3 regions of the Erwinia rhapontici genome follow, and region 3 is predicted to be linked to each of the others. Evidence: predicted binding sites of a transcription regulator. Region 3 holds the regulator's gene; each other region holds the start of a gene.
What was found. The regulator sigma-54, encoded in region 3, starts transcription at its own class of promoters, with help from an activator protein. The targets are predictions, from matches to a motif close to GTTGGCACANNTTTCGCTNT.

Region 1 (3,286 bases), 190 kb from region 3:
ATCCAGTACAGGCCACTGGCCGTGCGACTCAGCATGCGTCATCCTCCAGAACCCAGGTATCTTTCGTCCCACCGCCCTGCGATGAGTTCACCACCAGCGAACCTTCGGTCAGCGCTACGCGCGTCAGGCCACCGGGCACCAGCCGGATATCCGCCCCACTCAGGGCAAAGGGACGCAGGTCGATATGACGCGGGGCCAGCCCCTGATCGACAAAAGTCGGACAGGTGGAGAGTGCCAGCGTGTTCTGTGCAATGTAGTTCTGTGGTTTGGCGAGTAACAGCGCGCGGAAATCGGCCAACTGCTGTTTACTGGCCACCGGGCCAATCAACATGCCGTATCCCCCCGCACCGTGAACCTCCTTCACGACCAGCTTTTCGAGGTTAGCCAGTACCCAGGAGAGCTCATCAGGGCGGCGACACTGCCAGGTCGGTACGTTGTTGAGGAGCGGCTCTTCCCCCAGATAGAAGCGAATCATTTCCGGTACATACGGGTAGATCGACTTATCATCGGCCACGCCGGTGCCGATGGCGTTAGCCAGCACCACGTTGCCCGCACGATACACCGACAGCAGGCCCGGCACACCGAGCATCGAATCCGGCCGGAACGCCAGAGGATCAAGGAAGGCATCGTCCACCCGGCGGTAGATCACATCGATCTTGCACGGCCCGGCCGTGGTGCGCATCAGCACCGCGCCATCTTTGACAAACAGGTCAGCACTTTCCACCAGCTCCACGCCCATTTGCTGGGCAAGGAAGCTGTGTTCAAAGTAGGCACTGTTAAAGCGGCCCGGTGTCAGTACCACTACCACCGGATCGTTGATCGGCGAGCTTTCGCGCAGGGTTTGTAGCAGCAGAGACGGATAACGTTCGACAGGGGCAATGCGCTGATCGGCAAACAGCTCCGGGTAAAGGCGCATCATCATTCTGCGGTTTTCCAGCATGTAGGAGACGCCGGACGGGGTACGCAGATTGTCCTCCAGCACGTAGTATTCGCCATCGCTGTTGCGCACCATATCCACGCCAATAATGTGCGCGTAGAGGTTACGGTGCAGATTCAGGCCCTGCATGCAGGGTTGATATTGATCGTTAACCAGTACCTGTTCAGCGGGAATGATCCCGGCTTTAAGGATGCGCTGGTCATGGTAGATGTCATGCAGAAAAGCATTCAGCGCCTGAACGCGCTGGCGGATGCCTTTATCCAGCATTGCCCACTCGCTGGCAGGAATAATCCGCGGTACGCTGTCGAACGGGATCAGACGCTCGGCACCGCCGTCATCACCATACACATTAAAAGTAATCCCCAGGCGGTGAAACAACAGTTCCGCCTCTTCACGTTTGCGCGCAATCGCCTGCTGGTCAGCCTGCTGTAGCCACTGCCAGTATTCCCGATAGTGCCCGCGATAGCGTCCATCGTTCAGCAACATCTCATCATAAAAGTGTGACGCTATTTCATAGCTTTGATTCATGATTTCCCTACCGCTGTCTGTGAACCTGAATAAGAGTTGCACAAAGTGTGCCAGAGTCGGAATGAGCGGCCTACCCCGCACAGAACGAGGAACGAACAACAGCCTGGTGACAAATCGGGTCAGGGAAAGCGAAGCGTAGAATGAGAATGCACCAATATGGTGCATTCCGGTCAAACGATGAGAGAGATTCTTAACGAGTCAGCGGGTGCCAGACCTCAGTCAGTGCGCCTTCCCCACCGGTAACGGGGTCGGTTTCGGGCATCGCGACGCGTTTTATTTCAAGCATAGACTGTTCCATCAATGCCTGCTCGTCGCGCAGGGTTTTGGGCGTCACGCCCGGAGGGTAGGCACCAACGGCCATGAAATCATCACTGGCGGCAATTTGCTGATGTCCGACACCCGCCGGTATCAGTATTACGTCACCCGCATAAACGGTGACCATGCGCCCACTTTCGCCACCAAACAGGATCTCGGCCCAGCCGCAGGTGATCCCCAGCAATTCATGGGTATTCGGGTGATAATGGGTGTAGGGATAAATCGGCGCGTGCCAGCTGACCGGCCAACCGTGGCGGGCAAACTCAGCGCGGAACCACAGCGCCAAATCGTCTGGCGATATCTCTTCTGCCCCTTCTTCCGGCTCGTCCGGCACCACCTGTGGATAGATGATCAGCGGCAGCGGGTTGTTGGGGATGCCCTGTGAGGGCTGCGCCAGCATCAGATGGCGCGGGTTTGAGGAGGCACCTGCAGCAAAGGTCCCGGCAGCAAACGACATCATTAACATTACACTGCGAGAATGGGTCACCATATCAGGCTCCTGGTCAAATTGCCTTGTTGAGTGATTGTTAAATTAATTGTGGCACTATTCTGCCAGCTTGCAATCTTTTCCCCACGCCGCAGATCACATAACTTATTAATTTAACTGAACTTAAGCCAAATTCATTGGTTGTTACCCACCTCTCATCCCCTTCACCCTGAGATTTGACTTTACGATCACTCGATAACACATTGTTACTATTACTGTATGTAACATTTATTTCCCATTACCGGGTGGCCTCACTTTAAATAACAGGACGCCTTTTCATTGAATTTTTTAATGCGTTACGACTACAGCAATTGTTATGGAAATTAGATTATAATTACCGATTATCGCCAGAAGTATTCACCAGCATATTCACTGATTTTTCTGAACAATGGCAAGCTATGACAGCGGATTATATTATTCACCACTGGTACGTCGATTTTTCGTCCGGTACGTTACTCCATCAACTCAGTGGTGAAGAACGGCGCCTGGGCGAATATCAATTCAAACTGTTGCTAGTACTGGCTGAAAATGCTGGAAAAACATTAAGTCGTGATGAGCTCACTACGCTGGTTTGGGAACGGCGGGTTATTGGTATTAACAGTTTACCGAATGCGATTCATGCGCTGCGCGTGGCGCTGGAGGATGACGGCAAGCAGCAGCGTATTATTAAAACGATCCCTAAAAAGGGCTATATCCTTGAGGCAGAATTTTGCCAACGTATTTGCTATGACAAAGAAGAAGCGGATAGCCTGACCGATGCCTCGCAGCAGACATCGGTACAAGAGGAGAGGATACCCCCGCAGGATATGCACCAGGTAGAACCTGCGATATTACCCGGGCTGGCCGAAACGGAAACAACGATTAACGCGGAGCCGAAACCACGCTTACGTCGCGTATTCTGGCTTTGGCTTATTTTCTTTCAGGCGTTACTGTTACTGTGCGTGCTGGCGTGGGCCGGGCGAGCGCTTTTTCCGGTAAACAGTAGCGAGTTGGTGAAAAAAAACTCCGTCCCGTACAGC
Region 2 (3,286 bases), 630 kb from region 3:
ACCCTGGCCGTTAGAGATCAGCACGCCGTTCTGACGCTGGCCAACTTCGCCTTGACGCACATCGTCGTAGTGGCTGAAGGTGGAGTACAGCAGACCGGTACCGGAAGTCATGGTCATGAATTCGTTACGGAAACCGATCAGACCACGGCTTGGGATCTCATAGTCGAGACGCACACGGCCTTTGCCATCCGGATCCATGTTTTTCATGTCACCTTTACGCTCACCCATCGCCTGCATCACAGAACCCTGATGCTGTTCTTCGATGTCGAGGGTCACGTTTTCGAATGGCTCCTGCTTGCGGCCTTCGAATTCACGGAAGATAACTTTTGGACGGGATACCGCCAGCTCAAAACCTTCACGACGCATGTTTTCGATCAGAACTGACAGGTGAAGTTCACCACGACCTGATACGCGGAAGGCGTCAGCATCTGGGGTTTCTTCAACACGCAGTGCCACGTTGTGCACCAGTTCTTTGTTCAGACGGTCAAGGATCTGACGTGAAGTCACATACTTACCTTCTTTACCGCAGAACGGAGAGGTGTTAACGCAGAAGAACATGGTAACCGTTGGTTCATCAACGCTCAGGGCTGGCAGCGCTTCCACATTCTGAGTATCACAGATGGTGTCAGAGATGTTCAGTTCGCCCAGACCGGTGATAGCGATGATGTCGCCGGCTTCCGCTTCAGTCGCTTCGATACGCTCCAGGCCCATATGGGTCAGAACTTTACCGACTTTAGCGTTACGGGTTTTGCCTTCGCTGTTGATCACAGTGATCTGCTGGTTAGGACGCACTTTACCGCGCTTGATACGGCCGATACCGATAACACCCAGGTAGTTGTTGTAGTCCAGCTGGGAGATTTGCATCTGCAGCGGGGCTTCCAGCTCAACCTGTGGTGGAGAGACGTGCTTAACAATCGCCTCATACAGCGGGGTCATGTCTTCCGCCATATCGTTGTGATCCAGGCCTGCAATACCGTTCAGGGCTGAAGCATAGATAATCGGGAAGTCGAGCTGCTCGTCGGTCGCATCCAGGTTAACGAACAGGTCAAACACCTGATCAACAACCCAGTCAGGACGCGCGCCAGGGCGGTCGACTTTGTTAATTACCACGATCGGCTTCAGACCATTAGCAAACGCTTTTTTGGTCACGAAACGGGTTTGCGGCATCGGGCCATCCATTGCATCCACAACCAGCAGCACCGAGTCGACCATTGACATCACACGCTCTACCTCACCGCCGAAGTCGGCGTGTCCTGGGGTATCCACGATGTTGATGCGGTAGTCATTCCATTTAATGGCGGTGTTTTTTGCGAGGATGGTAATCCCACGCTCTTTCTCCAAATCGTTGGAGTCCATTACGCGTTCGGTTGCTTCGGTACGGGCATCAAAGGTCCCGGACTGCTGCAGCAACTTATCAACCAGGGTAGTTTTACCATGGTCAACGTGGGCAATAATGGCGATGTTACGCAAATTTTCGATCACAGCTTTGCCTCAGGCATTAGAAATAGCGCGCTATTGTACACGGATTAATCGAAGGACTGAACAGGATCACATATTTCATATAAAGATAACTGTCCGGATTGCATTTACAGCCATTTTCAGTGCAAACATTGCACTTGGACGAAAATTTGCACCAAAAGAGTGCCCATTTATCATTCAATGGCACCAAAATGGTGCGCGACTTCCATCGTGGTGCAGTCCTCGTCTCACGAGAGGGCGCATCATAGCGCTTTTTTCGTTAAATAAAAAAGTTGGCATAGATTTCGCAAATACTCATTAAGCGAAAAACGCCAGTTTCCACAACGGTTGTAAGCTTGTGAGAGATCTTTATTATCGGAGTTAGCGCGGCGAATAGCAAAGCGCACCGGTGAAGTTCTCTAAACACGACGCCAATGACAAAATCCAGGAGAGTTAAGTATGTCCGCTGAACACGTTCTGTCGATGATGAACGAGCACGAAGTCAAATTTGTTGACCTGCGTTTTACCGATACCAAAGGTAAAGAGCAGCACGTGACTATCCCTGCTCATCAGGTTAACGCTGACTTCTTCGAAGAAGGCAAAATGTTTGACGGCTCCTCGATTGGTGGCTGGAAAGGTATCAACGAATCCGACATGGTTCTGATGCCAGACTCAACCACCGCAGTCATTGACCCGTTCTTTGCTGATTCTACACTGATCATCCGTTGTGACATCCTCGAGCCAGGCACCATGCAGGGCTACGACCGCGACCCGCGTTCCATCGCGAAACGCGCTGAAGATTTCCTGCGCTCTTCCGGCATTGCAGACACCGTTCTGTTTGGGCCAGAGCCAGAGTTCTTCCTGTTCGATGATATCCGTTTCGGCAGCAGCACTTCAGGTTCACACGTTGCTATCGACGACATCGAAGCTTACTGGAACTCCGGTAAAGAATATGAAGGCGGTAACAAAGGCCACCGTCCAGGTCTGAAAGGCGGCTACTTCCCAGTGCCACCCGTCGACTCAGCGCAGGATATCCGTTCTGCAATGTGTCTGACCATGGAACAGATGGGCCTGGTCGTTGAAGCTCACCACCACGAAGTGGCAACGGCGGGTCAGAACGAAGTGGCAACCCGCTTCAATACCATGACCAAAAAAGCTGACGAAATTCAGATCTACAAATATGTTGTGCACAACGTCGCTCACGCTTACGGCAAAACCGCGACCTTCATGCCAAAACCGATGTTCGGTGATAACGGTTCTGGAATGCACTGCCATATGTCTCTGTCAAAAGGCGGCACTAACCTGTTCGCGGGTGACAAATACGGCGGCCTGTCTGAAATGGCGCTGTTCTACATCGGTGGTGTAATCAAACACGCTAAAGCAATCAATGCTCTGGCGAACCCGACCACTAACTCCTATAAGCGTCTGGTCCCAGGCTACGAAGCGCCAGTTATGCTGGCTTACTCTGCCCGTAACCGTTCTGCTTCTATCCGTATCCCAGTGGTTGCCAGCCCGAAAGCACGCCGTATTGAAGCGCGCTTCCCTGACCCTGCTGCAAACCCATACCTGTGCTTCGCTGCACTGCTGATGGCTGGCCTGGACGGCATCATCAACAAGATCCACCCTGGCGATGCAATGGACAAAAACCTGTACGACCTGCCACCGGAAGAAGAAGCTGAGATTCCAAAAGTTGCAGGTTCTCTGGACGAAGCCCTGGCTGCACTGAACGAAGACCGCGAGTTCCTGACCCGTGGTGGCGTGTTCACTGACGATGCTATCGAAGCTTATATCGAACTGCGTAAAGCAGAAATGGACCGCGTTCGTATGA
Region 3 (3,286 bases):
GCGCGTGCGCGTCGGGGCATTGGCTATCTGCCACAGGAAGCCTCTATTTTCCGCCGTCTGAGTGTTTACGATAATCTGATGGCGGTGCTGCAAATTCGTGATGATCTGACCAGTGAGCAGCGTGAAGATCGTGCTAATGAACTGCTGGAAGAGTTTCACATCGAACATTTACGTGACAGCCTCGGTCAGGCGCTATCAGGCGGTGAACGCCGCCGCGTAGAAATTGCCCGTGCGCTGGCCGCCAATCCAAAATTCATCCTGCTGGATGAACCGTTTGCCGGTGTTGACCCGATTTCCGTTATTGATATTAAAAAGATTATTGAACACCTGCGTGACAGCGGCCTCGGCGTGCTGATCACCGACCATAACGTACGTGAAACGCTGGCAGTGTGTGAGAGAGCCTATATCGTCAGCCAGGGGCATCTTATCGCCCACGGCACCCCGGAAGCGATCCTGGCCGATGAGCAAGTTAAGCGTGTCTATTTGGGTGAAGAGTTCAGACTCTGATAAGGTGTTCACATTCGGTAAGTTTTCTGGGGAATTAATACTCTGAATATGAAGCAAGGTTTACAACTCAGGCTGAGTCAACAGCTTGCCATGACGCCACAACTGCAGCAGGCCATTCGCCTGCTGCAACTCTCTACGCTTGAACTACAGCAGGAAATTCAGCTGGCGCTGGAAAGTAACCCGTTGCTTGAACAGACCGACATTCACGAAGAAGTTGATACCCGCGAATATCAGGAAACAGAAGCGCTGGATACCCGGGAAGCGCTGGAACAGAAAGACATGCCCGAGGAGCTTCCACTGGATGCGACCTGGGATGAAATCTACACCGCTGGTACGCCGTCAGGCACGGGTACCGATTACCATGACGATGAGTTACCTGTTTATCAGGGTGAAACGACCCAGACACTACAGGACTATCTGATGTGGCAGGTGGAGCTAACGCCTTTTACCGATACCGATCGCGCGATTGCGACCTCCATTGTCGATGCTGTCGACGATACGGGCTATCTGACCGTGTCGCTCGAGGAAGTGCTTGAAAGTATGGGTAACGACGAGCTGACCCTTGACGAAGTGGAAGCAGTGCTGAAACGTGTACAGCGTTTTGATCCAGTAGGCGTCTGCGCCCGCGATCTGCGCGACTGTTTACTGGTACAGCTCTCCCAGTTTGCGGCAGATGTGCCGCTGCTGAAAGAAGCACGGCTGATTGTCAGTGAGCATCTCGACCTGCTCGCCAACCATGATTTCCGCAGCCTGATGCGCGTCACACGCCTTAAAGAAGACGTGCTGAAGGGAGCGATGCAGGTCATTCAAACGCTTGACCCGCGCCCAGGCCAATCGATCAATACTCAGGAACCCGAGTATGTCATTCCAGATGTGCTGGTGCGTAAAGTCAGTAATCGCTGGATGGTCGAGTTGAATGCAGACAGTGTGCCGCGTCTGAAGATTAATCAGCATTACGCTTCACTAGGCTCAAGTTCACGCAGCGACAGTGATTCGCAGTTTATCCGCAGTAATTTGCAGGAAGCCAAGTGGCTGATTAAAAGCCTGGAAAGCCGAAATGATACGCTGCTGAAAGTGACACGCTGTATCGTGGATCAGCAGCAGGCCTTTTTCGAACAGGGCGAAGAGTATATGCGCCCAATGGTGCTGGCTGATATTGCCAGTGCCGTCGAAATGCATGAATCGACCATTTCCCGTGTTACCACCCAGAAATACCTGCACAGTCCACGTGGTATTTTTGAACTTAAGTATTTTTTCTCCAGTCACGTCAATACCGAAGGAGGGGGCGAAGCGTCCTCAACGGCGATCCGTGCACTGGTGAAAAAATTAATCTCGGCGGAGAATCCCGTCAAACCACTCAGCGACAGCAAGCTCACCTCCATGCTTTCCGAACAGGGAATTATGGTGGCACGGCGCACTGTGGCAAAATACCGAGAGTCTTTATCCATCCCGCCATCAAATCAGCGCAAACAGCTGGTCTGAACGAACAGAGAAGGAAGACACTATGCAGCTCAATATCACTGGACAGCACGTTGAAATCACCGAGCCACTGCGCGAGTTTGTGACAGCGAAGTTTGCCAAACTGGAGCAATACTTTGACCGGATTAACCAGGTCTATATTGTTTTAAAAGTGGAGAAAGTGACGCAAATTGCCGATGCAACATTGCATGTGAATGGCGGTGAGCTGCATGCCACCTCGGAAGATAAAGATATGTACGCGGCGATTGACGGCCTGATCGACAAGCTGACTCGCCAGTTGAATAAACACAAAGATAAGCTAAAACAACACTAAATCTCACAATGCATTGATGGTGTTTCAGCAACCCGCTTCTACTGGCATATGCTGAAAGCGGTATCGGCTCGTATTCTTCCGGGAATACGAGCCGTTAATCAATACGGCATGTTAATCTCTTGATCTGAACGCTGGTAAAGAGTGTCCTGCCTGCGGAAGTGAAAAGTTAAGTGAAACTATGATGAACAATGATTTGAAACTGGAACTGGGCTCCGTCTTGAGCATCTCGTGTACCCGTAATGGCGTACATTGCCAGAGCAAAAAACGGGCGCTGGAAATTATCAGCGAGCTTGCGGCGAAACAGCTTAACCTCCCGCATCAGACAATTTTTGAAGCGATTCTGACGCGTGAAAGAATGGGCAGCACCGGTATCGGTAATGGCATTGCCATCCCGCACGGCAAGCTGGAAGAAGATACGCTACGCGCAGTCGGTGTCTTCATTCGCCTTGACCAGCCCATCGCGTTTGATGCAATTGATAATCAGCCCGTGGACCTGTTGTTTGCCCTGCTGGTGCCAGCAGATCAGTGTAAAACACATCTTCATACTCTCTCTCTGGTTGCCAAGCGCCTGGCAGATAAAACCGTTCTGCGTCGCCTGCGCGCCGCACAATCCGATGAAGATCTTTACGAGATCATCACGGAAGATCACGAAGAGAGTTAGTCATTCTTGCCACAGTCCCCGACATAATGAAGTTGCAGCAACGCAGCGAAACGCAGCGCTGGTGCAGCTTCTGGTCTAAGGGAAAGCGGGTTAAATTGGGGGAAAAGTGAAATGGTGCTGATGATCGTCAGCGGTCGCTCAGGCTCAGGGAAATCAGTGGCATTACGCGCGCTGGAAGACATGGGTTTTTACTGCGTGGATAACCTGCCTGTAGTCTTGCTACCTGATCTGGCTCATTCGCTGGCTGAGCGCAATATATCTGCTGCTGTGAGTATCGATGTACGTAACATGCCGGAATCTCCGGAGGTATTTGAAACCGCGCTCAC

Region 1: LJN55_RS03430 (circularly permuted type 2 ATP-grasp protein) is a predicted target of sigma-54. The motif match lies at 1,501-1,520, and genes of this name have one in related genera.
Region 2: glnA (glutamate--ammonia ligase) is a predicted target of sigma-54. The motif match lies at 1,751-1,770, and genes of this name have one in related genera.

Annotation. Positions count from the first base shown of each region.
Region 1 is NZ_CP085627.1:750,992-754,277, reverse strand. It holds gene LJN55_RS03435 (alpha-E domain-containing protein) at 1-35, opposite strand, end outside; gene LJN55_RS03430 (circularly permuted type 2 ATP-grasp protein) at 29-1,465, opposite strand; gene LJN55_RS03425 (cupin domain-containing protein) at 1,656-2,270, opposite strand; gene LJN55_RS03420 (transcriptional regulator) at 2,666-3,286, shown strand, end outside.
Region 2 is NZ_CP085627.1:4,980,168-4,983,453, forward strand. It holds gene typA (ribosome-dependent GTPase TypA) at 1-1,482, opposite strand, end outside; gene glnA (glutamate--ammonia ligase) at 1,918-3,286, shown strand, end outside.
Region 3 is NZ_CP085627.1:557,732-561,017, reverse strand. It holds gene lptB (LPS export ABC transporter ATP-binding protein) at 1-507, shown strand, start outside; gene rpoN (RNA polymerase factor sigma-54) at 556-1,989, shown strand; gene hpf (ribosome hibernation promoting factor) at 2,012-2,299, shown strand; gene ptsN (PTS IIA-like nitrogen regulatory protein PtsN) at 2,478-2,960, shown strand; gene rapZ (RNase adapter RapZ) at 3,072-3,286, shown strand, end outside.